DNA from 2 places in the Bradyrhizobium sp. 6(2017) genome. Region 1 is predicted to be linked to the other one. Evidence: riboswitches for the same ligand, from Rfam matches in the RefSeq annotation. Region 1 holds a riboswitch; the other holds the start of a gene.
The links. A riboswitch is a leader RNA that binds a small molecule or an ion and turns the genes downstream of it on or off. The one in region 1 is predicted to bind ZMP and ZTP.
Positions count from the first base shown of each region.

Region 2: it holds a riboswitch for ZMP and ZTP, as region 1 does, so the genes downstream of both, G6P99_RS27565 (bifunctional 5,10-methylenetetrahydrofolate dehydrogenase/5,10-methenyltetrahydrofolate cyclohydrolase) here and glyA (serine hydroxymethyltransferase) in region 1, are expected to answer to the same signal.

Region 1 covers NZ_CP049289.2:1,310,294-1,325,084, forward strand. Annotated here, with positions in the region: gene G6P99_RS06155 (MJ0042-type zinc finger domain-containing protein) at 1-493, opposite strand, end outside; gene ftsE (cell division ATP-binding protein FtsE) at 654-1,313, shown strand; gene G6P99_RS06165 (cell division protein FtsX) at 1,306-2,277, shown strand; gene G6P99_RS06170 (YdcF family protein) at 2,440-3,150, shown strand; gene G6P99_RS06175 (lysophospholipid acyltransferase family protein) at 3,261-4,028, shown strand; gene G6P99_RS06180 (hypothetical protein) at 4,269-5,882, shown strand; gene G6P99_RS06185 (PQQ-binding-like beta-propeller repeat protein) at 6,097-7,929, shown strand; gene glyA (serine hydroxymethyltransferase) at 8,014-9,294, opposite strand; ZMP/ZTP riboswitch at 9,329-9,414, opposite strand; gene G6P99_RS06195 (helix-turn-helix domain-containing protein) at 9,755-10,588, shown strand; gene G6P99_RS06200 (amidohydrolase family protein) at 10,705-11,517, shown strand; gene G6P99_RS06205 (enoyl-CoA hydratase/isomerase family protein) at 11,542-12,339, shown strand; gene G6P99_RS06210 (SDR family NAD(P)-dependent oxidoreductase) at 12,482-12,796, shown strand; gene G6P99_RS06215 (SDR family NAD(P)-dependent oxidoreductase) at 12,757-13,236, shown strand; gene G6P99_RS06220 (aldehyde dehydrogenase) at 13,315-14,791, opposite strand, start outside.
Region 2 covers NZ_CP049289.2:5,844,426-5,859,216, reverse strand. Annotated here, with positions in the region: gene G6P99_RS27600 (PAS domain-containing sensor histidine kinase) at 134-2,821, shown strand; gene G6P99_RS27595 (GrlR family regulatory protein) at 2,995-3,345, opposite strand; gene G6P99_RS27590 (hypothetical protein) at 3,583-4,020, shown strand; gene G6P99_RS27585 (VOC family protein) at 4,037-4,420, opposite strand; gene G6P99_RS27580 (hypothetical protein) at 4,631-5,311, shown strand; gene G6P99_RS27575 (hypothetical protein) at 5,526-6,053, shown strand; gene G6P99_RS27570 (hypothetical protein) at 6,171-6,575, opposite strand; ZMP/ZTP riboswitch at 6,780-6,859, shown strand; gene G6P99_RS27565 (bifunctional 5,10-methylenetetrahydrofolate dehydrogenase/5,10-methenyltetrahydrofolate cyclohydrolase) at 6,875-7,738, shown strand; gene G6P99_RS27560 (MaoC/PaaZ C-terminal domain-containing protein) at 7,881-8,333, shown strand; gene G6P99_RS27555 (PadR family transcriptional regulator) at 8,460-8,789, shown strand; gene G6P99_RS27550 (DUF1700 domain-containing protein) at 8,786-9,358, shown strand; gene G6P99_RS27545 (serine hydrolase domain-containing protein) at 9,384-10,529, shown strand; gene G6P99_RS27540 (lanthionine synthetase C family protein) at 10,622-11,827, opposite strand; gene G6P99_RS27535 (alkyl/aryl-sulfatase) at 12,138-14,222, shown strand; gene G6P99_RS27530 (HdeA/HdeB family chaperone) at 14,491-14,775, shown strand.

The DNA.
Region 1 (14,791 bases):
CGTTGCGCCAGACGAACAGCGCGATGATCAGCGCGGCCATGGCGCCGCAGGTGGTCGGCAGGGCGCCGATCACGGGCATGAAGGGAATTCGGGGCAGGGAGGGCAGCCGGAACAGGCGGGGAAGCCGCGGCAGGCGGAAGCGGCGCTTGGTTCCGGTCACCTCCTGGCCGTCGGCATGGGCAGCGGCATCCGCCGCGGCGACCGCCGGCCACGCGGTGGCGTCGCTCTCGCTGGGCAAATCGGCTGAAATCGAGGGGCTTTCGACCACCGGGGTCTCGTCAGCCTCCTCCCGGCCCATCGTGTCCCATTCGGCGGCGAGATCGGAGCCGGCGGACTGATGGGCCAAGGCGGGCGCCGTCACCCCGACGGCGTCCTCCGGCCGGGCCAGCCAAACCTCCCGGCAGCGGGAACAACGGACGCTGCGCCCGGCCTCCCCCAGGGTGGCCGGATTGATGGCGTAGGATGTTGTACAATGCGGGCAAACGATATGCATGGAGCCGAATCTCCACCGTGTGGTATGCCCGGATGCTACTTAGCGACCGTTAACGAATCGGAAACCATAACTGACGCACAACCTTTCTGTGCGGTTCGCGGCCGGTCGGCCGGCAGTATGGGGTACTCGGCCATCGGCCCTCTCGAACGGAGCTAGCGCATTGGTTCGGTTCGAAAATGTCGGTTTGCGCTACGGGCTCGGCCCGGAGATTTTGCGCGACCTCTCGTTCATGATCCCGGCGCATTCGTTCCAGTTCCTCACCGGCCCGTCCGGCGCCGGCAAGACCTCGCTGCTGCGGCTGTTGTTCCTGTCGCTGCGGCCGACCCGCGGGCTGGTCAATCTGTTCGGCAAGGACGTCTCGCTGCTGAGCAAGGACCAGGTCGCCGACCTGCGCAAACGGATCGGTATCGTGCTGCAGGATTTTCGCCTGCTCGACCACATGACGACCTACGAGAATGTCGCGCTGCCGTTCCGGGTGATGGGCCGCGACGAATCGAGCTACCGCCGCGAGGTGATCGACCTCCTGAAATGGGTCGGCCTCGGCGAGCGCATGGATGCGCTGCCGCCGATTCTATCGGGCGGCGAGAAGCAGCGCGCGGCGATCGCGCGCGCGGTGATCTCGCGGCCGCAATTGCTGCTGGCGGACGAGCCGACCGGCAGTGTCGATCCGACGCTCGGGCGCCGCCTGTTGCGGCTGTTCATCGAGCTCAACAAATCGGGCACCGCTGTTATCATCGCGACCCACGACATCACGCTGATGGATCAATACGAGGCGCGGCGGCTGGTGCTGCATCAGGGACGGCTGCACATCTATGAGTAGGAGCGGCGACGAGAAAGTGTCGTTGGTCGATCTCGGGCGCGAACGCCCGCAGGTCCCGGCCACGGCGCGCAACATGTCGCCGATCGTGCCGCGCGCCTCGATCTCGGGCCGCGCGCTGGTCGCGGTGGTCGCGATCATGACCTTCCTCGCCTCGCTGACGACGGGCACCGTGCTCTTGGTCAGTGCATCCGCGGCCGAATGGCAGTCCGAAGTGTCGAGCGAGATCACCATCCAGGTGCGCCCCTCGCCGGGCCGCGACCTCGATCGCGACGCGCAGGCGGCTGCGGATGCGATGCGGGCGCAGTCCGGCATTCTCGAGGTCCGGCCGTTCAGCAAGGAGGAATCCGCCAAGCTGCTGGAGCCGTGGCTCGGCAGCGGGCTCTCGATCGAGGAACTGCCGGTGCCGCGCGTCATCGTGGCGCGGGTGCAGCCCGGCACCACGCTCGATCTCGCCGCGCTGCGCGCGCGGGTGACGCAGGTGGCGCCGACCGCAAGCGTCGACGACCACCGCGCCTGGATCGAGCGCATGCGCTCGATGACCGGCGCCACCGTGTTTGCCGGCGTCGGCATCCTGATCCTCGTGATCATCGCCACCATCATCTCGGTGTCGTTTGCGACCCGCGGCGCGATGGCGTCCAACCGTCCGATCGTCGAGGTGCTGCATTTCGTCGGCGCCGGCGACAGCTACATCGCCAACCGCTTCCTGCGGCATTTCCTTCGGCTCGGCCTTGAAGGCGGGTTGATCGGCGGCGGTGCGGCGATGCTGGCGTTCGGCTTCTCCGAGTCGATCGCCAACTGGTTCTCCGGCACGCCGGTGGGCGACCAGTTCGCGGCGCTGCTCGGCACGTTCTCGCTGCGCCCGTCGGGCTATCTGGTGCTGGCGATGCAGGCGGTGCTGATCGCGGCGATCACCGCCTGGGCGTCGCGGCGCACTTTGTTCGCCACGCTCGACGACATCGACTGACGGCGCACGACAGCGCAACCATGAGGTCAGTCGCGTGATCGCGTTTCGCCGCCAGAGTGTGATCCCGCGCGTATTCGCGCAGCCGTCGTCACGGCAAAACCGGGTTTCCACTTTTCCAGTTCATGCATTAAAATCGCCCGGGGGGAAGGGTAACCGCATCACATGAGTTTGCAGTCCGACGATACGTCGCCGAATGGCCATGCCGCGCGCCCGCGCGGCTGGCTGCGCGCCGTCATCGTCGCGCCGCTGGCGTTCGGCTTCGTTGCCGCGGCGCTGGGCTTTGTCGGCTTCCTCTCGCAATTGCGCGGCGTCGAGAGCGACCCGCCGCACAATGCCGACGGCATCGTGGTGCTGACCGGCGGCTCGTCGCGGGTGTCGGACGCGATGGAATTGCTCGCCGCAGGCTACGGCAAGCGGCTGTTGATCTCGGGCGTGCACCCGACCAACGACGCCGGTGACATCTCCCGCTCGGTGCCCGACAGTCGGGGGCTGATGAGCTGCTGCGTCGATCTCGACCGCTCGGCGGTCAACACCCGCAGCAATGCGGCGGAGACGCGGCGCTGGGCGCGCGAGCGCGGCTTCAAATCGCTGATCGTGGTGACCTCGAACTACCACATGCCGCGCGCGATCGTGGAACTGTCACATGCGATGCCCGACGTCACGCTGATCCCGTTCGCCGTGGTGGGCGACAAATGGCGCGATGAGCCGTGGTGGACCAGTGGCGGAACCTTCCGTCTCTTGCTATCGGAATACGCCAAATATGTCGCCGCGGAGGTCCGGGTGCGGCTCGCCGATATCGGCCTCGACCTGACCTCCGATCTCGCCGAGCCGGCAGCCGCACCGCGCCGCCCGGCGACGGCGCAGGCGAACTAATGTATCAGGCACCGTCATTCCGGGGCGCGAAGCGAACCCGGAATCTCGAGATTCCGGGTCTGGTGCTTGCGCACTATCCCGGAATGACGGTGTAGAGGATAGTGTTGAGAATGACGTCGATCTTCCTGCGCTCGCTGATCTTCAACGTGCTGTTCTATCTGGTGCTGGTCGTGCTCTGCATCGTCGCGCTGCCGGCGCTGCTGCTGCCGCGCGGCGCGATGATGGCACTCGAAGCCGCCTGGGCCAGCATCAGCCTGTTCCTGATGCGCGTGGTCTGCAACATCATGATCGAGTTTCGCGGCGTCGAGAAGATTCCGAAGGGACCGCTGGTGATCGCCTCGAAGCACCAGTCGTTCTGGGAGACGTTTGCGCTGGTGCGCTTCTTCGACCATCCGCTGTTCATCCTCAAGCGCGAGCTGATGATGATCCCGGTGTTCGGCTGGTACCTCAAGAAGGTCGGCATGATCTCGGTGGAGCGTGGCGGTGGCCCGCGCTCGCTGATCAAGACGCTGAAGCGCGCGGCGACCGAGGTGAAGCTTGGCCGTCAGCTCGTGATCTTTCCCGAGGGCACGCGCACCGCGCCCGGTGCTGTGCCGAACTACAAGGCCGGCGTCGCGCAGATCTATGGCGAGAGCGGCGTGCCGTGCCTGCCGGTCGCGCTCAATTCCGGGCTGTTCTGGCCGCGCCGCACCTTCATGCGCTATCCCGGCACGCTGGTGGTCGAATTCCTCGATCCGTTGCCGCCGGGTTTGCCGCGCGACGAGTTCATGACCCGCCTGCGCGACCAGATCGAGACCGCCACCAGCCGCATCGTCGAGGCCGGCCGTGCCGAGCAGGCGCAATTGTTCGGCGGCGTGCCGAGCGAGGCGAAGGGTTAGGGCGGAAGCCTTTCCACAAATCGCCGTGCCCGAAGCGGACGTCCCACGGCTGGATGGCCGCTCAATCTCCATCCCTATTGTTTCGGAAGATTGCCGGCCAACCGCCCTCTGTAACCATCGGTGGATCGCATCAACATTTTCCGAAACGTGAACGCGACAGTCGGAGATCTGTCACAGCAGTGTTGCGATCCGCCGCTTATGAGCAATCCATTTTGATCTTCAAAAAATGGGGGCTCTCGGATGTTCAAGACAATCTCCACACCACAAACAATCGGCCGCGCAATTGTCCGGTGCCTGATCGCGGGGACGGCTCTCTCACCGGTGCTGTTCGCAGTCCATCCGGCCTTTTCCCAGACTGCAGGCAATTCGCACGAATTGCTCGTCAGCGGCGCGCTCTACGCGGGCAAGCCGTCGACCGTCGCCGTGGGCCAGACCCTGCCGACCGGCGGGAAGGCGGTGGCTGACGGCACCTATCCGACGGTCTTCAACAATGTGGCTGTTGATTCGAACTTCGGCGTGACTGCGCCGGTCGTGATCAAGAGGTATCATCTGGAAAGCGATCGCCTTCGCGAAATCGGCGCGCTGACCGTGCCGGCGGACGTGGCGGTGACGAGCTTCAGCTCCAAGTCCGAATTGTCGCTCCATTTGTCGCCCGACGGCAAGGCCGTGACATTCATGGGCTACGACGCCGCAGTGAACGAGCTGGACGTTTCCAACTCCAATTCACCCAACCATGTCGATCCCACCAATCCGGACACCAGCGTGCATGCACGCGTGGTGGCGGAACTCGGTTTCGACGGGTCATTGCACCGGACCAAGGTCAACGTTTATAGCGGCGACAATGGCCGCGGCGCGATCCGCGCCAACAAAGTCAATGGCACCCGGGCCGACCAGTATTTCACGGTCGGCAATGCCGGCAACGGCAGCGGCACCCAGCCGGTGCTGATCGTCAATGACACCGGCGTTCAACTCGCGACGCCGGGTAGCGATGGTTCTGACACCGTGGTTGGCGTGCAGCAGGGAACGCCCGGCAGCAAGAACGGCTTTCAGTTCGGCTTCTCCGTCGGCCAGCTGGGCTTTGCCGCGGACAAGTCCGGCAAGGACGACAATTTCCGCGGTCTCGCGATCTCTGACAACACGCTCTACGTAACCAAGGGCAGCGGAAGCAACGGCATCAACACGGTCTATCAGGTCGGCGCGCCGGGAGTTCTCCCGACCCGGGAGACGGCTTCTTCGACAGCGTTCAGCATTCTTCCGGGTTTCCCGAGCAATCCTTCGGTGAACTCCGGCGCGAACGGCTTCTATCCCTTCGGCATCTGGTTTGCCAATGCGACGACGCTTTATGTCGCCCAGGAGGGTGACGGCAATCTGGCCGACGCGGCAACCTCACCGACGGCGGGCCTTCAGAAATGGGTCTATGCGAACGGCAGCTGGAGCCTTGCTTATACGCTGCAGAAGGGGCTGAACCTCGGCACGGCCTATCATGTGAAGGGATATCCGACTGACCCGGCAACGGGCGGCCTGCGCAACATCACCGGCCGCGTGAACCGCAACGGCACGGCGACGATCTTCGCCGTGACGTCGACGGCGAGCAATTCGGTCGAGCCCGGCGCCGATCCGAATCTGGTGGTCGCCATCACGGACAAGGTGGCGGCGACGGCGCTTCCGGCGAATGAGGCCTTCGATGTCGTCGTGCCGCCGGCCTTCGGCATGGTCTATCGCGGCGTGTCGTTCGCTCCCGTCAATTGCGACGGCGATCATGGCCGGATGAAGGACCGTGGCCGCGGCAATGACGACGGCAAAAACCCGCAGGACGATGTCTGCGGTCCAACCAGGATCGCGGCGGGTCACTGATCGTCCGTAGTGACCGGAGCTCTGCTGGCTCCGTGTGCAAGGGGGGTGACGCGGCCGGCGTCATCCGGGTCGGCGGTTACGAAGGAGCACAAGCGGCGGCTCAACCGCCGGCTTGTCGCTCGGCTAGCTCGGTAATCGGGCGGGATTGGCAACCATCCGGGTTCTGCTAGGCTGCCATCGTTCTTGTCATCAACAGCAACGCTGGTGAACGACGATGAAACTGGTTGCTGCGACGGCCGTCATCCTGATCTGGTCTTGCCTCCCGGCGACAGCGCAGCAACGCGCCGCCGCGCTCTACGCGCAACGCTGCGCGCAGTGCCACGACAGCGGCAACGCGGATAGTCGCGTGCCGAGCCGCGCCGCGCTGCAGGCAAAATCGTTCGACGAGGTTCTGGGTGCGATCACCACGGGCGCGATGGCATCCTTCGCGCAGGGGCTGACCGGTGACGAGCGCGCGGCGGTCGCCTCGCTCGTCACCGGCAAGGCCGCGTCGCATGCGTCGACTGAGAATGCGGGCCAATGCGCGCCGAGCGAGGCCGGCTTTCCACAACCGATCGATGGGCCAGGGTGGAACGGTTGGGGCGCGGATCTCAACAACAGCCGGTTTCAGCCGGCGGCAACGGCCGGCCTTACGCCAGATGAAGTCCCCCGATTACGTCTGAAATGGGCGTTCGGATTCCCGAACACGTCCACAGCCTTCGCTCAGCCGACGGTCGTCGGCGGCGTGCTGTTTGTCGGCGGCGGCGACCGCAAGGTGCACGCCCTCGACGCCAAAAGCGGATGCACCCGCTGGGTGTTTCCGACCGAGGCGGCGGTCCGGACCGCGATCAGTTTTGCCCCGCTGGACAACGGCCAGCCCGCCATCTTCTTTGGCGATCTGTTCGCCAACGTCTACGCCGTGAATGCCGTGACCGGCGCGCTGATTTGGAAGAGCAGGGCCGACGATCATCTGGCCGCCCGGATCACCGGCGCGCCAGTCTTCCATTCCGGCGTCGTCTATGTCGGGGTTTCATCGATCGAGGAGGCCACGGGGTCGCGGCCGACCTACCAATGCTGCACGTTTCGCGGCAGCGTTGTTGCGCTCAACGCCGAGACCGGCGCGCAGATCTGGAAGAGCTACACCATCCCTGAAGCGCCGCATCCGACCAAGGCGAACGCCATCGGCACCCAGCTGTTCGGTCCGGCCGGAGCGTCGGTCTGGTCCGCGCCGACGATCGACGTGCAGCGCCAGGCGCTCTATGTCGCGACGTCGAACAGCTATGCCGACCCGGCAACCGACACGAGCGATGCCGTCCTCGCATTCGATCTGGCGACCGGCCGGATGCTTTGGCATCAGCAGGCCACGCCCAGGGACAGCTTCGTCGTTGCGTGTTTCGGCGCCGACCAGTCGAATTGTCCCGATAGTCGCGGCCCCGACCACGACTTCGGCCAATCGCCCATCCTGGTGAGCCTGCGCAGCGGGCAACGCGCGCTGGTGATCGGCCAGAAATCCGGCGTGGTCCATGCGCTGGATCCCGACCATGAGGGCAAGATCCTGTGGCAGACGCGGATCGGCCAGGGCGGCCCGTTGGGCGGGACCGAATGGGGCTCGGCTGCGGACCAGGACCGGATCTATGTCGCCAATTCGGACGTGCGGTTTCTAAGGGACGGCACGAGGCGTCTGAATTCAAGCGAAGGTGGCGGCCTGTTCGGGCTGGATCTTGTGACCGGGAAGATCACGATGCAGGTCGCGCCGGTGGCCTGTGGCGACCGCCCCCAGTGCAGCCCGGCGCTGTCGGCCGCGATCACTGTCATTCCCGGCGTCGTGTTCTCGGGCGGCGTGAGCGGCTTCTTGCGCGCCTATGCAACCGATGACGCACGGCTGCTTTGGGAGATCGACACCGCCCGCGACTACACCACGGTGAATGGCGTTGCGGCCCGTGGCGGTGCCATGGACGGGCCCGGCCCGATCGTTGTGGATCACATGCTGTACGTCAATTCCGGCTACGCGCAGTGGAGCGGATTGCCCGGCAACGTTCTGCTGGCCTTCGAGGTCGGCAATCCCTGATGGGCGCATCCGAAGTTGGGCGCCGGCGCCCAACTCCGTTCTGCGCATCTGCGCGCCAAATTGCGGTTGCCGGTGTGCCGCCGGTCAGTTCGGTGCGGACCCGGACACAACGCCCGGAACAGGAAAAGCCCGGCACATCTCCGTGCATTCCGACCTGAGGCGCGCGACGACCGTATCGTCTCCGTTCGCCCGCAGAGCCGCCGCTATGAACCCGCCGATACGCTGCATTTCGGCTTCCCCCATGCCGCGCGTGGTCGCCGCCGGCGTCCCGAGGCGAACGCCGCTCGGCCTGAGCGGCGGGCGCGGATCGTCCGGAATGATTTGCTTGTTGGTGGTGATGGCGATGGCATCGAGCACGTCCTCGGCGGCCCGCCCGTCCAGCCCGACGGATGCCGCCGTATCAACGACCATCATGTGATTGTCCGTCCCGTCGGTGACCAGCTTCATCCCGCGCTCCATCAGCGCGCCGGCGAGCACCTTCGCGTTGCGCAAGACCCGCCGCGCATAAGCCTGGAAATCCGCCGTCGCCGCTCGCTTGAGCGTCACGGCAATCCCGGCCACGACGTTCATGTGAGGTCCGCCCTGCAAACCGGGAAACACCGAAGCATCGATCCGGCCGGCATGTTCCTTGCGGCACAGGATGATCCCGCCGCGGGGGCCGCGCAGCGACTTGTGGGATGTCGTCGTCATGACGTCGAAGCCGGCATCGAGCGGATTGCGCATGACGTCAGCGGCAACCAGTCCGCCATAATGGCTGACGTCGGCCATCGTGAGCGCGCCGACTTCGTCGGCAATGCTCTTGAATGCCGCATAGTCGAGGTCGCGCGGATAGGAGCTGTAGCCGCACAACACCATCTTCGGGCGCGCGTCACGCGCCATCGCGCGCAATGCGTCGAAATCGATCGCGCCGCCGTTTGACGGCGCCGTCTTGTAGCGAATGAAGTTGAACAGGCGCCCCATGTGGGACACCGGCGCGCCGTGGGTGAGATGACCGCCATGGGACAGGTCCATGGCGAGAATGGTGTCGCCGGGATTCAACAGGCCGAGATAGACGGCCTGATTCATCGGTGATCCGGAAAGCGGCTGAACGTTGGCGTGCTCGGCACGAAACAGCGAGCAGGCCCGCTGCCGCGCGAGGTTCTCGATGTTGTCCGTATACTGCTGGCCGCCGTAGTATCGGCGTCCCGGATACCCTTCCGAATATTTATTGGTGAAGACGGAGCCGAGCAGTTCGAGCACCTCCGGGTAGGTGTAGTTCTCGGACGGAATCAGTTCGACGCCGTCCTGTTGACGGTGCTCTTCGCCCGCAAGGGCGGCGGCGATCTCTTGATCGTTGATGGACAGTTCGTTGCGAAACGACGGCATGCTCGGGCTCCTCAACACGCTGTTTTTCCAGCAGATGGGTTGCCCAGGCGATCGGCGTTGAAACCCTTCGCGCTTCACCGTGGTCAATTCCACGTTGGCTCGCCAGTCGCGCGAAAGGACGAATGAGCACGGAGACTCTTCGTGAGGCAGAACTTAGCCGACCGGCGGACCTTTCGCAACGACCAGTTCAATGACCGCGGACAAGGGCGATGCCACTTTCGTGGCCGACGCCGGAAAACATCATGCCGCTGAACGGCATCATGTAGCTGAAGGCGCGCGAGGTGTTCACCCGCACGGTGCCGGCGAGCAGCTGCTTGTCAGAAGAGCCGACCTGGGGCTGATGCGAGCTTCATCGCGAACCAATGGGCTACGTTCTACGCCGGCGGCTTTGCGCTTAAACTGCCGCTACGGAGGTGTATGATAGATCAGTCGTAAGTGCATTCAACAGCGAACCAAGAAATTGCCGATCAAGCGTCGAAAACTGATGACCGTTAGTCCAATCAAAACGGACAAAGGCGAAGACAGCGTCTTCGCCCATCCCTCGTTCTACGCTGAATTCGCACCGCGCGACGATCAGGCCGCCTTTGTGGACTCGATCTATATCCTGAAAGACCGGGGGCGGCTGACGGAAAGCCGGATATCATTCGCTTCCCCGCTCAAGGAGCTTGCCTTCGTATTCCGGGAAGGCGATTCGGCCGGCAAAGTGGTCTTCAACGAGCCGAGCCTCGATTGCAGAAGAAAAGGAAGGGCGTTCTTCGGTTGGATCGTCGGCGTCAAGTTGAAACCGAATTGGCCGGGAACGCCGAGCGTCCACAATCCGACGATCGTCGCGTGTCGCGATGCGCTGGCGCGAATCGTCCGGGACAGTCCATCGTGCTTTGACATCCTCGACAGCGTGGATCTGATGTTACTCGCGCTCGCGCGGAAGGCCAGGCCCCCCTCGATTCTGGGGTGCGACCCGCTGGATGCGCCGCATGGTCGGGTGAGCGACCTGGCGGGCCATGTCGGTAAATCGGTCCGGACGGTGCAGAGGCGAGTGCGAACGTCGACCGGTTGTCCGCCCAAGCGTTTTCTTGCCGTGCAGCGCTTCCGTCGCTCGGTCTACGAAATCGCGGCCGGAGGCGATGGTCTGTCGGGGATTGCATCTGATCTCGGATTTTCGATCAGGCCCACCTCACCAGAGAGTTTCGGCGACACGCCGGTGTCACGCCCGGGGCGTTCCGGCAGGCGTGGGGCAGGCCCCGTGCGCAGGCTGTCCGATTTCTTCAAGACGCCGAACGATCCTCGCGTCTAGTGATGGCGGTGTGGCCACTCGGGACCACGACCGAGTCCGGTTGAGCAGGTTCGCCTTTCACGCTGGCAGGTCGCGGGCCGTCGCCTCGATCCATCGTCAGACGCGGGCAGCTCAGAATGATCATCGACGCCTGGATGCAGCATCCGAATCCCGCCTGGATCGGGGATCCGATGTTCGAGTCGTTGCGTCGGTGGAGACCCGGCAAATGGTCGGAAACGGCGCCCCCTATCGGAGACACGCTTGCCGAGATGGATCGTGCAGGCGTTTCTATGGGCATGCTCTGTGGCTGGCACGGTCCGGGCGGGCCGATGATCAGTAACGACGAGGTCGCCCAACACTGCCAGGCTCACCCTGACCGCTTCGTCGGAATCGCTTCGGTCGATCTCTTCCGCCCGATGGACGCGGTACGAGAGTTGAGGCTGCGCGTGAAGAGAGACGGCTTCAAGGGACTGCGCGTTCTGCCTTGGGTGTGGGGGCTGCCGCCGGACGATCGCCGGTACTATCCTCTGTTCGCGGAGTGCTGCGAACTCGACATCCCGTTCTGCACGCAGGTCGGACACGCGGGGCCTCTGCGCGAATCCGAACCGGGGCGTCCCATTCCCTATCTCGATCGTGTCGCGCTCGAATTTCCTGAGCTTCGTATTCTCGGCGGCCATATCGGCGTACCGTGGCTCGGCGAGATGTTATCGCTCGTCATGAAGTACCCGAACGTCTTCATCGACACATCGGCCTACAAGGTCAGCCGCTACCCGTCCGATCTCGTCGGGTATATGCGCGGCAACAAAAGGCATCGGGTTCTCTTCGGGTCCAACCATCCCTTCTGGCCCGCAGGTGAGTGCCTCGCCGGTCTCGACGACCTCCAACTCGGCGTCGACGCCCGTTCGGCATTCTTAACCGACAACGCGCGGCGTCTGTTCAAGCTTGCCTGATCTTTCGCAACCATAGGATGACCGATGCCCTGGATCATTGAACGCAAGCACCCGCACGTTGCCGTAGTGACAATGAACACCAACAAGGTCAATGCGCAGAATCCGGCTTTCTTCGCCGACCTACACGCGGCGTTCGATCGCCTGGAATCCGAGTTCGCCGATTGCGCCGTCGTGTTGACCGGATCGGGCGCGGTGTTCACGGCGGGCCTCGACCTCGACCATCATTTCCCGTTGTTCGCGCGCCAATCGATCAAGGAGATCGATGCTTGGTTCGAAGAATATCGCGCGACGAACCTCCGTCTCTTCACGTATCCGAGGCCGACGGTGGCTGCGATCAACGGCCATGCCTATGCAGGTGGATTCATCACCGCGATCGATTGCGATCACCGGATCGCCAGCGAAGGTCCGCTGCAGTTCGCGCTGAACGAGGTACCCATCGGCATCCCGATGCCGGCTATTTACTGTGAGATCATCAAGCATGCGATCGGTCCGCGATCGGCTTGCGAATTGACGCTGTTTGGTCAGGTCTACGATCTCGCCGCGGCGACGCGACTGGGCGTCGTCCAGCAGACGGTCGCGCCGGACAAGCTGCTCTACGCGGCCGTCGCTTGGGCGGCGTTGGTACCGCCGGATTGCTACACGGCCTACGCGTTTTCGAAGCGCGCGCTCCAGGCGACCACGATGACGGCGATCGATGCCGCCGCGCGGCTCGACCGGGACCTGCTGTCGCGCGGCATGTCGGATCTCGGAAGCATCCGCGCCCACACCCGACGCTACAAGGAACTGAAGGGTAGGGACGTCACCTGGCCGCTGCCTGCCTAGGCCGCCAACCAGATGCTTGCATTGCCGAGCACGGGCGGCAGGGTGATGCCGCATGATGACATTCAGGCGCAATTTTGCCGGTTCCGTTGAAACGTGTATCTTTGACCCTGAGCGTTGCCGTTCGTGCGAACGAGGGGGAGCCATGGATATCAACGGAAAAGTCGCATTGGTCACCGGCGGGTCGGGTGGAATTGGAGAGGCGATTACCAAGGCTCTCGCCACCGCCGGTGCGGACGTTGCCGTTTCCTACGTAGCGGAAGCGACGCGCGCGGGTGAATTGGTCGAGGCGCTGCGGATGGCTGGCCGGCGCAGCCAGGCGGTGCAGCTTGATCAGCGGGATCCCCAATCGATCGATGCATGCGTCAAAGCCGTGGCCGGCCATTTTGGCCGGATCGATATTCTGATCAACAACGCCGCGTGGAACGTCGGCACCCGTTCAAGGAGCTCGACGCGCTAACGCCGGAGATCTGGGATAGGATTCTTGAAACGAATCTTCGCGGACCATTTCTGCTCGCGCGGGGTTTTGCCTCTGAACTTCGGCGGCACAAGGCTGGTCGCATTGTCAATATCGCGTCAATTGCCGGGGTTGCACCAGGTGGCAGCAGTATCGCTTACGCGGTCAGCAAAGCGGCATTGATCCATCTTACGCATTGCCTGGCAGTTACATTGTCGCCCGAAGTGACCGTCAACTGTGTCGCCCCCGGCTTGGTCGAAGGAACGCGCATGGCCGAGCGCGTGCCCGAAGCAATGCGGCAGATGGCGCGCGCCCAGTCAGTGCTTGGACAAACCGGAAGCGTCGATGACATTGCTCAGCTCGTGGTGGCCTATTGCCGAATGGACAGCGTGACGGGACAAACGATTGTCGTGGACGGCGGAAATCCGATGGCTATGCATTAACTTTCCTGGGGTGTTCGGACTGCAACTCGGTTCACCCCCGATGGAGGAGGTGAACCGAAGCGAGACCAAAACACGCCCTCAACGCATCACGAATGGATTGGCCGGCACGTCCGTCGCGGTCGAGATCCAGACGCTCTTGGTTTCCTGATATTCGCGCACCGCGTCGATGCCGCTCTCGCGGCCGACGCCGGAGAACTTCATGCCGCCGAACGGCATCATGTAGCTGATGGCGCGGTAGGTGTTCACCCAGACGGTGCCGGCGCGCAGCTGCTTCGGCACGCGGATGGCGCGCGCGAGATCCTTGGTCCAGATGCCGGCGGCAAGGCCGTAGATCGTGTCGTTGGCGATCCGGATGGCGTCTTCCTCGGTGTCGAACGAGATGATCGACAGCACCGGCCCGAACACCTCCTCGCGCGCGATCCGCATGGTGTTGTCGACATCGGTGAAAATCGTCGGCTCGACGAACTGGCCGCCCTGGATGCCCTCGCCTGTGGCCGGCCTGCCGCCGAGCAGGCAGCGCGCGCCCTCGGCCTTGGCGATATCGATATAGTCGAGCACCTTCTTGTATTGCGCCGGCGTCGTGATCGGGCCGACATTGGTGTCGGATTTCATGGGATCACCGATCTTGGCCGATTTCGCCAGCTCCAGCACGCGCGCGACGAACTTCTCCTTGATCGAGCTCTGCACCAGGAGGCGGGAGCCTGCGATGCAGGTCTGGCCGGTCGCGGCGAAGATGCCGGAGATCGCGCCGGCCGCAGCCGCCGTGAGGTCGGCATCCTCGAACACGATGTTGGGCGACTTGCCGCCGAGTTCGAGCGAGACGCGCTTCAGGCTCTTGGCGGCCGTCTCATAGACTCTTGCGCCGGTCGTATCCGATCCGGTGAAGGTGATTTTTGCGACGCCGGGATGCGAGATCAGCGCGGCGCCGGCCTCGGGCCCGAAGCCGGTCACCACACTGAAGATGCCGTCGGGAATTCCGGCCTCTTTCGTCAGCGCCGCGAACTCCAGCGTGCTGGCCGAGGTGAATTCCGACGGCTTGACCACCACGGCGCAGCCGGCGGCGAGCGCGGCGGCGCATTTCCAGGCGACGAACAGCAGCGGCGAGTTCCATGCGGTGAGTGCCGCGACGACGCCGACCGGTTCATGCGTCGTGTAGGCGAAGGTATCCGCCTTGTCGATCGGCACCAAGCCGCCCTCGAGCTTGTCGACGAGGCCGCCGAAGTACCACCACCATTCCGGATGGTAGCGCAGCTGGCCCAGCATCTCGGCCATCAGCTTGCCGTTGTCGCGCACCTCGATCTCGGCGAGACGTTCCGCGTTCGCAGCGACGAGGTCGCCGAGCTTGCGCATCGCCTTGCCGCGTGCCGACGCCGTCATCTTCGCCCACGGGCCGTTCCACATCGCCTCATTGGCGGCCTTCACCGCCTTGTCGGCGTCGGCGGCCGAGCCGCGCGGGATCTTCGCCCAAGCCTCGCCGCGATAGGGGTCGATGGTGTCGAACCACTCGCCATTGGCGGGGTCGACATACTGGCCATTGATATAGAGCTGATAGGTC
Region 2 (14,791 bases), 4.5 Mb from region 1:
CCGGAATCAGCCACCGGCTGCTATCATCGGGGTGACACAGATCACACCGCCGGCCCGCTCAGCCGCCTAGCATGTTTACCCAAAGCCCGTATTTTCCCGTATATTGGGCGTATTGGACCCCGGCCTTGATGACATGACCGCTGAATTGCCGCCGAATTCGCAAGCGCCGCGTGCGTTCTCCCTCTCAATTGGCCAGCTCACATTCGGCAGCTTCCTGCTGGTGCTGGCTGTGATCATCATCACATCCACGGCCAGCGTCATCGCGATCCGCCACATCGATACGACCTTCGCCGAGTTGCAGCGGCTGCAAAGCGTCGGCGACATCGCGGAGGACATCGACCGCCGCACCAACGAGCTGCGGCTGGCGGCGCGGGACTTCGTCACCGAGCCCGGCAGCCAGTCGCAGTCGGCCCAGGTCGCGCAGGCGGCCCAGTCGCTGAGCGAAATCCTGAAAAAGACCCGGATCGAGCTGGCGCCCGAGCAGCAGGACATGATCGACGGCGTCACCCAGCGGCTCGCGACCTATCGCGGCGGGATCGAGCGCATCTCGACGCTGCTCAGCCGCCGCGCCGAGATCGTCGCCGGGCTGCCGGCGCTGCGCGACGCCTTCGACAAGGCGGTCGACTCGAGCGGCGATGCGGCGCTGGCCAACGCGCTGTCACAGGACCAGAGCCGGATTGCCACCGCGCTCCTGGCGCATAATACGTCCGCCGCCGAGCAGGCCGCGCAAAGCATGCGGGCGATGACCGTCACCGACCCCGCCTTGCGCAGCGCCATCGACAATTATGCCGAGGCCATCATCGCGGTCTCGGTCCGCGAGGGCCAGATCGCCGACATCGACAGGGAGGTGCTCGGCGCCGAAGGCCGGCTGATTCAGAAGGTGACCGAGCTGTTGCGCGAGCTCTCCAGCCGTCGCGGCCATGTGCTGGCGCGCGATTTTGCGCGGACGCTGGCGGAAGCGAAATGGCAGAGCATCGTGCTCGGCACGGCGGGCGTGCTGATCGGCCTGTTCGCCTCGGTGCTGGTGGTTCGCCGCACCGTCCGCCCGCTCGCCAGGATCGCCGGATCGATCCGCAAGGTCGCGGGCGGCGAGAAAAGCGCGTTCATTCCCGGCGCCGATCTCGACAACGAGATCGGCGACATCGCGCGCGCCGCCGAAGTGTTCCGCCAGACCCTGGTCGACGCCGACAACGCGCGCGAGGCGGCGCTGCGCGCGCTCGCCGAGCAGCGGCTCGCCGAGGAGAGCTACCACAAGCTGTTCGAGGCGTCGGTCGACGGCATCTACGTCACGACGCCGGGCGGTACGCTGCTCAACGCCAATCCGGCGCTGGCGCGCATGATGGGCTATGCCACGCCGCAGGACCTGATCAACGGCATCGACGACATCGCAACCACCGTCTATGTCGATCCGGCGGCGCGGGAGCAGTATCAGAAGCTGATGCAGCGCGACGGCACGGTGCGCGACTACGAATACCAGGTGCGCGCGAGCGACGGCACCATATTGTGGCTGTCGGATTCCGCGACCGTCGTACGCAACGACGAGGGCGAGGTGATCCGCTACGAGGGCACGGTGCGCGACATCACCGACCAGAAGCGCGCCGAAGACGCCATCGCCGAAGGCCGCCGCATGCTGCAGATGGTCATCGACACGGTGCCTGCCGTCATCAACGTCAAGAACAGCGAGCTGCGCTATGTGATGATGAACCGCTACATGGCGGGAATCTTCGGCATCGATCCGCAGGACGCGCTCGGCCAGACCACCGCCGAGCTGATGTCGCGCTACGGCGCGGCCAAGACCGACGAGAACGACAAGCGCGTGCTGTCGGTGCGGCGCGAGCTCGGCTTCTACGAGGAGGAGTACAAGGACTCGGCCGGCAACATGCGGCAATGGCTGGTCAACAAGCTGCCGATCCTGGACTCGCAGGGCGACATCGAGAACATCGTCACGGTCGCGCTCGACATCGGCGATCGCAAGCGCTCCGAGCAGGAGATGCGCAAGGCCAAGGACTCCGCCGAGGCCGCGCTGCGCAATCTGCGCGAGACGCAGAATTCGCTGATCGAGGCCGAGAAGCTCGCCGCGCTCGGCCGCCTCGTCGCCGGCGTCGCCCACGAGGTCAACAATCCCGTCGGCATCAGCCTGACGGTGGCGTCCGCACTGGAGCGCAAGACCGCGATCTTCGCGACCCAGGTCGAGCGCGGCGACCTGCGCCGCTCGAGCCTCAACGATTTCCTCAACACGGCGCGCGACGCGTCCTCGCAGCTCGTCGCCAATCTCAATCGCGCCGCGGAACTGATCCAGTCGTTCAAGCAGGTCGCCGCCGACCGCAACTATTCGGACCAGCGCACCTTCGATCTCGGCGACCTCACCGAGCAGGTGGTGATGAGTCTGCGGCCCGGCCTGCGCAAGCACAATCTGACGCTCAACGTCGATTGCGAGCCGAACCTGATCATGAATTCCTATCCGGGGCCGTATGGCCAGGTGCTGACCAACCTGTTCCTTAACGCGGTCGCGCATGCGTTCCCGGACGGCAAGGCCGGCGAGGTCGAGATCCAGGTGCATGCGTCCGGCGGCGACAATGTCGAGGTGATCTTCGCCGACAATGGCTGCGGCATGAGCCTCGATGTCCGCCGCCGCGCCTTCGATCCGTTCTTCACGACGCGGCGCGACCAGGGCGGCACCGGCCTCGGCCTGCACATCGTCTACAGCATCGTCACCACGCGGCTCGGCGGACGGCTCTCGCTCGACTCCGCGCCGGGCAACGGCACGCGCATCCAGATGATCCTGCCGCGCGTCGCACCGCTGGAGCAGGCCGCGGAGTAGGTGGGACTCGCGGTGGCCGGAACGTCATTCGCTTTTGCTCCGTCATCCTGAGGTGCGAGCGGCGCGAGCCTCGAAGGATGCACGGCCTGGCCGGTGGCCGTCGATCCTTCGAGACGCGCGCAAGAGCGCGCTCCTCAGGGTGACGGCGACGGAATCGTCAGCACTCTGAATCGCTAATTGATATCCGCGAGCTTGTGCAGCGTGGCGCTGAAGATCAGGCTGGCCTTGCCGACCAGCGCGGTGCCGCTCATGGTGCCACGGGTGTCGGTGAAGGTGCCGGAGACACCGATGCCGACCGGGGCGGGCCCGCCGAACAGCGGGTTGTCGGTGTCGCGCGGCGTGGTGTGGCGTTGCACAAGGACTTCGCCCTTGAAGGCGTCACCTTTCACCGTGTAGCTGCCGGTGTAATATAGGTAGGCGTCGCCGCCCAGAATCTGGCCGTCGCGAAACAGAATGACGCCGCTGCCCTTACCGACGCGACCGTCCAGCAGGGTGACGTGAATTGAGTAGAGCCCGTTCTTCATAACGTCCCATGTACCGGCTGCCGCGCCCGCAGCAATCCGGATTGGTTTTTTATGCCAAAGCGGGCAACCTCGTGCAATGCGGCAGGTTGATTCCCGGGTCTCCCGCGTTCGGGTGAACCCTCGGTTCCTGCCAGGCAGTGTGACGGCGCGATGACAGCGGACCGTACGCGCGAATCAAAGTGGCCCGCGAAATGCATAGCTCTGGTTGCACTGGCCGGTGAGTGCTGGAGCGAACAGATGACAGACTGGATTGAGTCCGGCGGCCGTTTGGCGCGCCCTCGCAGTGCCAATGGAACTTCGGCCCGTCGTGCGGGCCTCATGATGGTGTCACTCAGGCTCGGACTGGTGACGCTGGTGTCGGTGGTGGCCGTGCAAATCGCGCACGCGCGCGATCCCGACGGCCGCTATGCCAATTCACCGCTCAAGGAATGGTTCGACAGTCTACGCAGCGGCAAGGGGCCGTGCTGCTCGGATGCCGACGGCAGCGCGGTCAGCGACGTCGATTGGGAGTCCAAGGACGGACATTATCGCGTGCGTCTCGACGGCCAGTGGTTCGATGTTCCCGATGAGGCCGTGGTCACCGTGCCGAACCGTGCGGGCCGCACCATGGTCTGGCCGATCAAGAGCTACATGGGCGTCACGATCCGCTGCTTCATGCCCGGCAGCATGACGTAGCGAAGGGGATCGTCGGTCACACGTACTTCTTGTCGCGCTCGAGTAACTCGATCGAGATGCCCTGCGGGCCCCGGATGAAGCAGATCCGCACGCCGGGTCGGATCGTGGTCGGCTCCTTGGTGAACTCGACACCCTTGGCCTTGATCTCGGCCGCGACCGCATCGATGTCCTTCACCGTCAGTCCGAAATGATCGAGCCCCTGATAGGGCGTCACCGGGGCGGCGTTGACGCCGTCGCCTTGCGTCACCTCCGCGATAAACACCTGGGCGCCGCCGAGTTGGACGTCGATCCGGCCGGGGCCGCGGATGATTTCGCCGCCGAGAATGTCGCGCAGCCAGGTTGCGGTGGCCTCGGGATCGGGGCTGCGCAGATGGACGTGGTCCCAGGTGACGACAGGCATTGCGATCTCCTTTTTGTTCTTGCGCAGCTGGGGGCACGGCACGCGCTCTCGCGCGCGAAAGTAGCGAGCGGTCGGCCGTGACGCCATCCCTCCGTCACCGCAGTCGCAAGATTGTCGTCCCGGAATGAAACCATTCCGGCCGTCAGCGATTGTTTCTCGCGTGGCCGCTCGGCCTGCGGCCGTCCGGAAACCGCTCGGCGCGATGCCTGCGTGGCTTCCCCGGTGTGCGGCGGCTCGATCGGGCGTCCAGGGGGTGAGGGCACCACGATGCGGATCGGCTTGTCGTTTCAAAGGACTGCCGCCGGACGTCTCGGTCAGGGCGGCTTCTATGCCAGCCTGCTGCTGTCGGTCATCGCCATAGCCGGGATCGCCGCGTGGTTCATGCTCCCCGAGCCGAGCGATGCCGGGGACCAGGAGCTGTGGCCGATCTCGCCCGCCGTCATCCGCACTACGCAATACACATCGACCGAGGCCGAGCCCGCTCAGCCCGCAAAGGCCGCCCCAACCGCGCCGGCGGATGAGCCGGCCACGGTCGGGATGGCGACCGCCCCGCAGGCGGTCGAGGCGGCGAAGCCGTCGGAGCAAGGCGCTGAACGGTCGCCGCTGGAGAAGCTGCGGATCGCCTCGCAATCATGGCGGCGCGGCGGGCTGGGCTCGAAGGCGCTGGTGACCCTGACTCTGCGCAACGCCAATGACTTCGCGGTCAAGGACATCGAGATCGCCTGCGCATTCATCCGCCGTGACGGCAGCCCCCTGACCGAGCGCAAGCGGCTGATATCAGACACCATTGCCATGAAAAGCCGCAAGACCTACTCGCGGATGCTGATCGGGTTCGTCAACGTTAACGCAAACAAGGCGAAATGCTCTGTCGTGACCGCCAGCCGCGTTTAATCCCCATTCCCGAAAAAGTGACCGGGAATTGACTTGCCGGGTGAACCGTAACGGCCAGGCAGGAACTAACTAATAAGCCGACCGTTAGAGAACGACCCGGGAGCGCGATGGCGCCTGTCCGGGTGATCATGCGCAAACGATGAGTTCGTTGCGCGATGACTGATGTCGTCGCGCCGAGATGAACCGCGCCCGTAGCGCGGGGGGAGCTACCAAAATGCCTGTGGCGCGTTATTTCCTGTACATGGGTGGTGTGCTGCTTGCGCTGCTCTTCGTCGTCAACCTCGTGGTGCCGCAAGAGGCCGTGGTCACCAGCCAGGGCCTGTCGTCGCCCGGTGTCGACAAGACCATGGTGCGCATCAAGTCGACCCAGAAATTGCCGGAGCGGGTGGTGTACGACACCAGCGTGCCGGCCATCGCTCCGTCGCAGGTGAATGTGGTGGCCGCTGCAGCCCCGCCGGCTGACCGCGATGCGTCGGCGCAGTCCCGCGTCCGCAATACGTTCGCCCAGTTCATTCCGCCGGAGAAGGCTGACGCGGGCAAGGGGCCGGTCGTGGCCGAAGCCAAACCGGCCGAGCAGCCGGCGCAGGCCCAGCCGCAAGCACCGAAGAAGCGCAAGGTCGCGCGGTACCACCCCCATCCCCAGCAGCCGATGCGGCTGGCGCAGCCCGGGATGTACCAGCCCTACCGTATCGCGCAGCAGCAGCCGCGCATGGCCTTCTTTGGCGGCTTCGGGACCTGGTAAGCGGGATCTCCCTAGCCCACATCGATACGCCGCCGCGAATGCTCGCGGCGGCATTTTCATGTCCGCGATATCAGGCCGGTCGCCGGGCGCCGATTGCGCAGGTGCCGCGCTACGCGGTTACCGCGGCAGGCGCGGAATCTTGTCGGCAAAACCGTTGTAGCAGGTCAGCCGCTCGTCCTCTTCCTTGACGAAGCGGCATTCGTTGACGCCCTTGGCAGGCGCCGCCTTCGGCTTGGGCTGCGGCTTGAAGATCTCGTCGTAGCAGAGCAGCCGCTCCTTGGTGGCGTCGTCGATGTCCCCGCAGGCCTGGAGCTTCTGCGCGACCGATTGCGGCTTGCCGGGTGCCGCGGGCTTCTCACCCTTCTTGGCAGCCGGCTTCTTGCCGACCTGAACCAGCGGCTTGTCGCCGATCATGGGCTGCTCGGCCGCCGCCGGCTTGTCGGCCGCGGCGGGAGGGGTGGTGCCTTGTGCAAGCGCGGCAGCCGGGCAGAGGAGCGCCAGCGCGAGGATGATATGTCTCATGTCGAAAATGTCCGAAATGGTGTGATGACCGGAAAGGAGGCGCCAGGATCGGAAAAGCCCGGCAAGCGCCGAGGCTTAGCGCAAGTTTTGCTCGAATCCTACCCCAGACGTGGCCCGCCCGGCACCGATCCACCGGCAAAAAGCAGGGCAATTCGCTCGCCCGGCGTCGTGATTTGCCTTTGGCAGGCCGGGCGGCTATGACCACGCCATCTGCGCGACTGGCGCTTGGATGGACTACCATCGGGGAGCGCAGAGACTGAACGCCGCGCGCCTGGGCACCGCTTCGAAACGGAGGTCCCATGACGGCGAATGTTCTCGATGGGCATGCACATGCCCAGATTGTCATCGATCAGGTTGCAAGCGAACTGGACCGGCTGCCCCGCGCACCGGGGCTGGCGGTCGTGCTGGTTGGCTGTGACCCGGCGAGCCAGATCTACGTGCAGAGCAAGGTCAGGATGGCCGAACGGCTCGGCCTGCGCGGCGAGGTCGAACGCCTGCCTGATGACGCCAGCGAGGCCGATCTGCTGGCCAGGATCGAGGCGCTCAACGCGCGCGACGATATCGACGGCATCCTCGTCCAGCTGCCTCTGCCGGCCCATGTCGACGCCTTGCGCGTGATGGCGGCGGTCGATCCCGCCAAGGACGTCGACGGCCTGCATGCCCTCAACGCAGGCCGGCTGTTTCACGGCGACGATGCGCTGGTGCCATGCACGCCGCTCGGCTGTCTCCGCCTGATCAAATCGATCCGGCCTGATCTCACCGGTGCGCATGCCGTGGTGATCGGCAGCTCCAACATCGTCGGCAAGCCGATGGCCGCGCTGCTGCTGCAGGAGCAGGCCACCGTGACGCAGACCCACATCCACACCCGCGGCATCAGCAAGATCTGCCGACAGGCCGATATCCTGGTCAGTGCGGTGGGGAAGGCCGGCCTCGTGCGCGGCGACTGGATCAAGCCGCAGGCCATCGTCATCGACGTCGGCACCACGCGCGTCGAGAAGCCGGACGGCGGCTACACGGTGCGCGGCGATGTCTCCTTCGACGAGGCGGTGCAAATCGCCGGCGCGATCACGCCGGTGCCGCGCGGCGTCGGCCCGATGACGATCGCCTGCCTGATGGAGAACACCGTGAAGGCCGCCAAGGCGAGGGCGGCACGGCTGCAATAGCGCGGCATGCGCATTGCGCGAGCGGCCGATGCCGCTCGCGTCACGTCTTCGCGCCCGGCGTCGCGTGCGCGAAGTTCATGACGTCAGAGGTCATGGAAAGCCCGCAGCGATCGTCTATCGTTGTGCCTCGCGGAGGTGCGCGATGCTGTATGCGGAAGATCTCACCGAAGGCCACACGTTCCAGCTCGGCAGCTATACGATCGGCGAGGCCGAGATCGTTGCCTTCGCCGGCAAGTATGACCCCGTGCCGATCCACACCGATCCCGCTGCGGCTGCGGCGGGTCCGTTCGGCGGCTTGATCGCAAGCGGCTTCAACACCATTGCGATCTATCAGCGCCTCGTCGTCGAGGCGATCTGGAGCAAGGTGGCAGGGATCGTCGGGCGGAGCCTGGAGATTCGATTGCCCAGTCCGGTCCGCCCGGGAGCCACGCTGACCGGCCAGTCGCAGATCCAGAGGATCACCATCAGGCCGGAGCGGCGCGACGCTGTCGTGATCTTCAGGACGGAGTTGACCAACGACGAGCAGCGCCCTGTCCTCGTCGTCGTGCTCGATGCTCTGATTCACATGCGGCCGGTCGCGAAGGAGCGGGCGTAGCGTCCGAGTTGATCGCCGATCGGGGGCCGTAGCCGGGATCATCGGGCTTGAAGCGGTGTTGCTCGGAAGTACCTTGCATTACATGGTACCTTGCTATATATAGCACCCAACACCCGCAGGAGTTCGATGGCGGAATCGACGATCCAGGTTCAGCTCAAGAAGGGAGCGCTCGAGATGTGCGTGCTGGCGCTGCTGGCCCGTGGCGAAAGCTATGCCTATGAGATCGCGAGCACGCTCGCTTCACGCATCGGCATGGGTGAGGGCACGATCTACCCCCTGATGCGCCGCATGCAGGATGACGGGCTGGTCGATACGCGCCTCGTCGAGTCGAGCAGCGGTCCGCCGAGGAAATACTACCGGCTGACGCCGGCGGGACGCGCGGCACTCACCGCCCAGAAGCGCGAATGGCAGGCCTTCACGGACGCGGTCGATCAGCTGCTCGGAGAGCGCAAATGAACCGGGCCGTCTTCCTGCGACGTCTCTCCGACGGATTGGCCGGCCTTCCGGCGCGCGAGGCCGAGGACATCCTCGACGATTACAGCGCCTATTTCGACGAGGGCCTTGCGGCGGGACGCAGCGAAGAGGACGTCGCGGTCGCGCTCGGCGATCCCTCGCGGCTGGCGCGTGAGCTGCGCACCGAGACCGGCCTGCGGCGCTGGGAGGATGACCACAGCCTGCGCAATTCAGCTTCAGCGCTGCTGGCGCTCGGCGGGCTTGCCGCGGTCGACATTTTCTTCCTGCTGCCGCTGCTGTTCGCGGCGCTGCTCACCGTGCTGATCCTCGGCCTCGTGATGTTCGTGCTCGGCATCGTTGGGATCGGGCTCCTGGTCAGCGTCTTCAAGCTCGCCGCGGTCGCGTCGATCGCCAAGCTGGTGCTGCGCGCGGTGGCGGGCATCGGCCTGATCTCCGCCAGCGCCGGAATTGCGATGCTGCTGCTGTTCGCCGTCAACGCGGCGATCGGCAAGCTCGGCAGCTATGCGCGCCTGCACTACCGATTGCTCAAACCCGAACAGCACGCCGGCTGACGATGCCGGCATCGGGAGGATGGCGATGATGCACATGCCGCAGAATCTCAATCCAACGATAAAGCTCGATCGCCGCAGCGTCCTGGCCGGGCTTGGCGCGAGCCTGATCGCGCCGCGGGTCGCGTCAGCGCAACCAACGGCCGAGGAGATCGCCCGTCGCCTGACGCAGGCCGAGAGTGCCGGCACGATCAGCGGCCTGCATGCGCTGCTGGTAAGCCGAGGTGGCAGGCTCGTGTTCGAGCATTACGGCAAGGGGGACGATGAGGCGGAAGGCCGCGGGCCGCTCGCCAACGTCGTGTTCGGCCCTGATGTGCCGCACGATTTGCGTTCGGTATCGAAGAGCGTGATCGGTCTTGCCTACGGCATTGCGCTTGCCGCCGGCAAGGTGCCGCCGCCGGAGGCGAAGCTGTACGACCAGTTTCCGCAATATGCCGATCTTGCGCGCCAGGTGGGCCGCGACCGCATCACCATCCATCACGTGCTGTCGATGACGCTCGGCCTCGAATGGGACGAACTCACCGTTCCCTATGGCGACGATCTGCGCAACTCGGAGATCGCGATGGAGGCGGCGCCCGACCGCTTCCGCTTCATCCTGGAGCGGCCGATTGTTGCCGAGCCCGGCACCAAATGGACCTATTGCGGCGGCGCGACCGCGATCCTGGGGCGCTTGATCTCGAACGGCACCAGCGAGGACTTGCTGGCCTATTGCCGCCGCGTGCTGTTCGATCCGTTGGGGTTTGGTCCTGTCGATTGGGCGAAGGGGGTGGGCGACGGCCAGTATCGCGCGGCCTCGGGCCTGCGCCTGTTGCCGCGCGACCTCCTGAAGATCGGCGAGCTCGTGCGCGCCGGCGGCGCGTGGGGCGGCCGGCAGATCGTGCCGCGCGACTGGCTGACGCGCGTGCTCGCGCCGGCGGTCGTGATGGAGAATGGCGGCCGCTACGGCTACCAATGGTATCTCGGCGCGTCCTTCGCAGCAGTATTGCCGCATCCCGAACGCTGGGCCGCCGGCATCGGTTGGGGCGGTCAGCGCCTCTATGTATTCCCCGCGCTCGACCTTGTCGTCGCGCAATGCTGCGGCAACTATGACAAGCCGTCGGCCGAACAGCGGCGCATCAATGATGCCATCATCGATGAGGTGGTGCTGCCCGGCATTTTGGCCGCGCACCCATAACGACGCGGACGTCGGCTTTGGGGTCTAGGCAGACATTTTTGCTCACCCAGAGCATTGCCGGTTTTGACTCACAGCGGAAATTGGATGCTTGGCTAGAAAAAGTCTTCGGTTGGAAAAAGATCGTCGCCTTCAATGCATTTTGAGAGGAAGATCGCAAGCCCTAGATCGCCGGTCCACAACGTGTAGCGGTACTGACCATACTGCTGCTTTGCTGCCTCACACTGGCCTATTGCGTGGGCCGCGAACTGTCGAGCACGATCCAGCCACATCTCTCTTCCGGTGCGCTTGAACAATTTGAGAAACGCAAAGCCGTTTCCAGCCGTGCCGTGACAGATGCAGCTACCTTTTTTCAGCGGGCCAACTTGCCAGATCGTCTCGCCAGCCGCAGTCAAGAGATCGTCAATGGCTGGGCCCGGAAAGGTAGCCATGGTGTTCACAATGCCAGGCGCACCATGACAGTGCTGCATCAGCATTGCGGTGCGGCCCGGTCGATGTTTGCCAACCGATTGCGGCCAATTGATCAACTCCCCCTCGCGCAATGCCGTCGCCCGCAGCGTGCGAGAAATGCAATCCAGCCATTGTTTTTGTTCGTTCTCGGGCAAGAGATGTCGGCCGCGCAACGCAGGAAAGGCATTTCCCGCGAAGCCGTGAACTGCGCCTAGATGTGTCGCCTTATGCCCTTGAAGATTTTGCTCCCAGATCAGGCAATCCGCGCCCTCGCAAGTTTCAAGCCGATCCCACAGAAGCCTGATATCGCGACGAAACCGCGACGCCCAAATGTCATCACCGGTTTCCTCAAACAGCGCGAGTGATAGGGTTGCTGTCCCCGGAGACCCAAACATAAATTCACGCACGGGATTGTCCTTACTATTATCAACAGCGGCTCCCAATTGATCTGCGACGGTGTTCAGCCCCGCCAATCGGCCTGCAACTAGAAGCAGTCCAGCGTCACCGATCAGAAGGCCGTCGGCGCCGTGGCTGCGCCACCGTCCGCCTTCGATCTGGGCGCGGTTGGCCTCCCTTAATTCAGGTATTACTTCCTGAAAATCGGGATGATCGACAATGGCTCCGATACGCCTCAGGTGGTTGAGCGCCCACGCAACACCACCCGCGCCAACATATAAATTATGAAAGCGAGTGCCCGGACGGGCTTCCTCCAGCGGATGTGTTGGCCATAGGTCGCGGCGAGAAAACGTTGCGTTGGCGTCGGCTGCAATGCGTTGAATGTATTCGCGTGAAGTCGCTTCGTTCCAACTTGACCCATTGAGGGCTTCGTGACGCGCGGCCTCGTAGATCATCAGGGAATATCCTTGGATGCTGCGGCCCCTTTCGCACGCTTTAATGCCCGATCATCGTGCTGAACTGGTCATCGCGTCAATGCGACAATGCTTCCGAAGATGGCCTTTTCGGACATGCCGCACTGGCTATCGAAAGTCCGGTGTCGGGGGTGAAGCGGACCTCACGGTTGCGCGTTCCGACTTCCGAGTTTGACCCAAAGCAGACGACCTTGATTTAGATCAACCGGTACAACCCGGTATGCCCTTACTTTGTCTATTCGGCGCCAACTATCACAGCATCAGCGGGGTATCAATGACAAGAAGCGTTCAATTGCTGATCGGGCTGTCGGTATTGTTTGCGGGTTTGTTGTCGTTTGACGCGTATGGCCAAACCCCGGGCGCCTCGTTGATTCCAACAGACGGCGGCGCGAGTGCAGCCCAGCACTTCGACCCGCTTGGAAAGCCACCGTCGAAGTTCACAATCGAACTGCGCAATGGCCAGAAGGCCGAACTTCCGTTCGCGGACAAGCGCGATTTCGACGAAGCGAAGCGAGGGTTCATCGCGGAGCCTCCCTACACGAAGATCATGGCCGACGCTGGCCACGTTGCATGGGATATGGCCAGCTACGGCTGGCTGTTGACCGGCAAGGACTTTGAGAGCATCCATCCGTCGCTGCAACGGCAGGCCGTTTTGAACATGGCCTACGGGTTGTATGAAGTGGTTCCGGGCCGCATCTACCAGGTGCGCGGTTACGACCTCGCCAACATCAGTTTCATCAAAGGCGATACTGGCTGGATTGTCTTCGATCCGCTGACGGCGCAGGAGACCGCACGGGCGGCGCTCGAGTTCATCAACGACAAGCTCGGCAAGCGTCCGGTCGTGGGGGTCGTCTACTCACACTCACACGTCGACCACTTTGGCGGGGTACGCGGAGTCGTCGACGAGGCCGACGCCACCAGTGGAAAGGTGATGTTGATTGCGCCGGAAGGTTTCCTGCAGGAGGCGATCGCCGAGAACGTGCTGGCTGGCAATGCGATGTCGCGGCGCACGCAGTGGCAGTACGCCGTGCTGCTGCAACGCGGACCGCATGGCCATGTCGATCAGGCGATCGGAAAGAACGTGGCCAACGGCAACACCGGGCTGATTGCGCCGAACCGGCTGGTGGGTAAGAACATCGAGGAGATTACGCTCGACGGCGTGAAGATGGTGTTCCAGAACGCGCCGGACACCGAGGCGCCGGTCGAGATGAATACCTACTTCCCGCAATTCAAAGCCCTCTGGACGTCGGAAATCATCACCGGCACCGTCCATAACATCTACACGCTGCGTGGCGCGCGGGTGCGTAACGCCCTGAACTGGTCGAAGGAGATCAACGAAGCGCTGTACAAATTTGGGCAAGAGGCCGATGTAATGTTCGCGTCACACAGCTGGCCGCGCTGGGGTAACGCGCGTATTCAGGAAGTCCTGCGCGCGCAACGCGATGCCTATGCCAACCTGAATAACCAGGCGCTGCACTACGCTAATTGGGGGGTGACCCTCAACGAGATACACAACGTGTACGAGGTGCCGAAGAGCCTGCGCGACCAATGGGCTGTGCGCAGCTATCACGGTGACGTGCAGAATAACTCACGGGCAGTTATCAACCGGTTCCTCGGGCACTATGACGGCAATCCGGTCAATCTAATCCCCCTATCGCCGAAGGATTCGGCGCCGTTGTATGTGGAGATGATGGGCGGCCCGGCAAAGATCGTCGCGAAGAGCGAGGAATTGCTGGGGCAGGGCAAGTATCTACTTGCGACCGAGATCCTGAACAAGTTGGTCTTCGCCGAGCCGCATAACCAGCAAGCGCGGCGGCTGCTCGCCGATGCGTACGAGCAACTCGGTTACCGGGCGGAGAGTACCAGCGTGCGCAACAGCTTCCTGCAAGGTGCCTTTGAACTGCGCAACGGTCTCCCGGGGGGCGTTCCCCCACGTAGCACAGGACCGGACGTCGTGCGCGCGATGTCCACCGAACAGTGGCTCGACTTCATTGGCATTAGCATGGATCCGAAAAAGGCCGATGGGATTCGGTTTACCATCAACCTCGCCACGCCAGATAACGGCGAGCAGCACGCGATCGAGATGAGCAATGCGACACTCACCAACATCAAGGGCTTCCAGGCGAAGAACCCGGATCTGACAGTTACCGTCAATCGCTCCGATCTCAATCAAGTGATGATGGGTCAAGCGTCCTTCGACGATTTGCTCGCGTCCGGCAAAGCGCGATTCGAGGGCGATCGGAGTGGATTCGACCGGCTGCGCGCCATCCTTGTTCAGTTCACGCCTGACTTCGAGATTCTGCCTGGCACCGCCACGAAGGCATCGACGCTCGGGCCAAAGCCCTTTGAGGTTCGCGATCTCGTCGACTACGACTGAAAACCTGTTGCGCTGGCGCGGCGCTGGAAGGGCTGCTATTGGCCCTTAGCTGACGTTTGCTCGGAATGCCGTAATGTCCGCTGCCGGGAGGGAAGCTGGCCAAGGTCGAGCGAGGTGTCGTGGTCGGCTTTTGACCCCAAGCGGACTTCTGTTGATCTAGATCAACATGAGCGGGCGCGACACTCCGTTTTCTTGCGTCGTTGTGGCCGCAGTCCTCTCCATAATCCCGGGTAGATCAGCATCAAGGACGACCCCGATGAGATGTAGATTGATCAGTCTGACGTTTGCTGTCTCGATAGTTCCGATCGTTGCGAATGCGCAGGTAACCATTGATATGGGCAAGATCATATGTAGCCAATATCTCGCTATGCCGCAGTCACAGTCGGATAAATTTTCTGCCTGGATGAGCGGCTGGTTCAGTTATCAGAACAGCAGGACTTTTGTGGATCTTGCCTTGCATCAACAAAATATCGCCAACGTAAAGGCATGGTGCCAATACCATCCAGCGGAAAGCGTTATGTATGGCTTGCAACAATCGGTAGGCAAGAATTGACGGCTCGAGAGTTTGG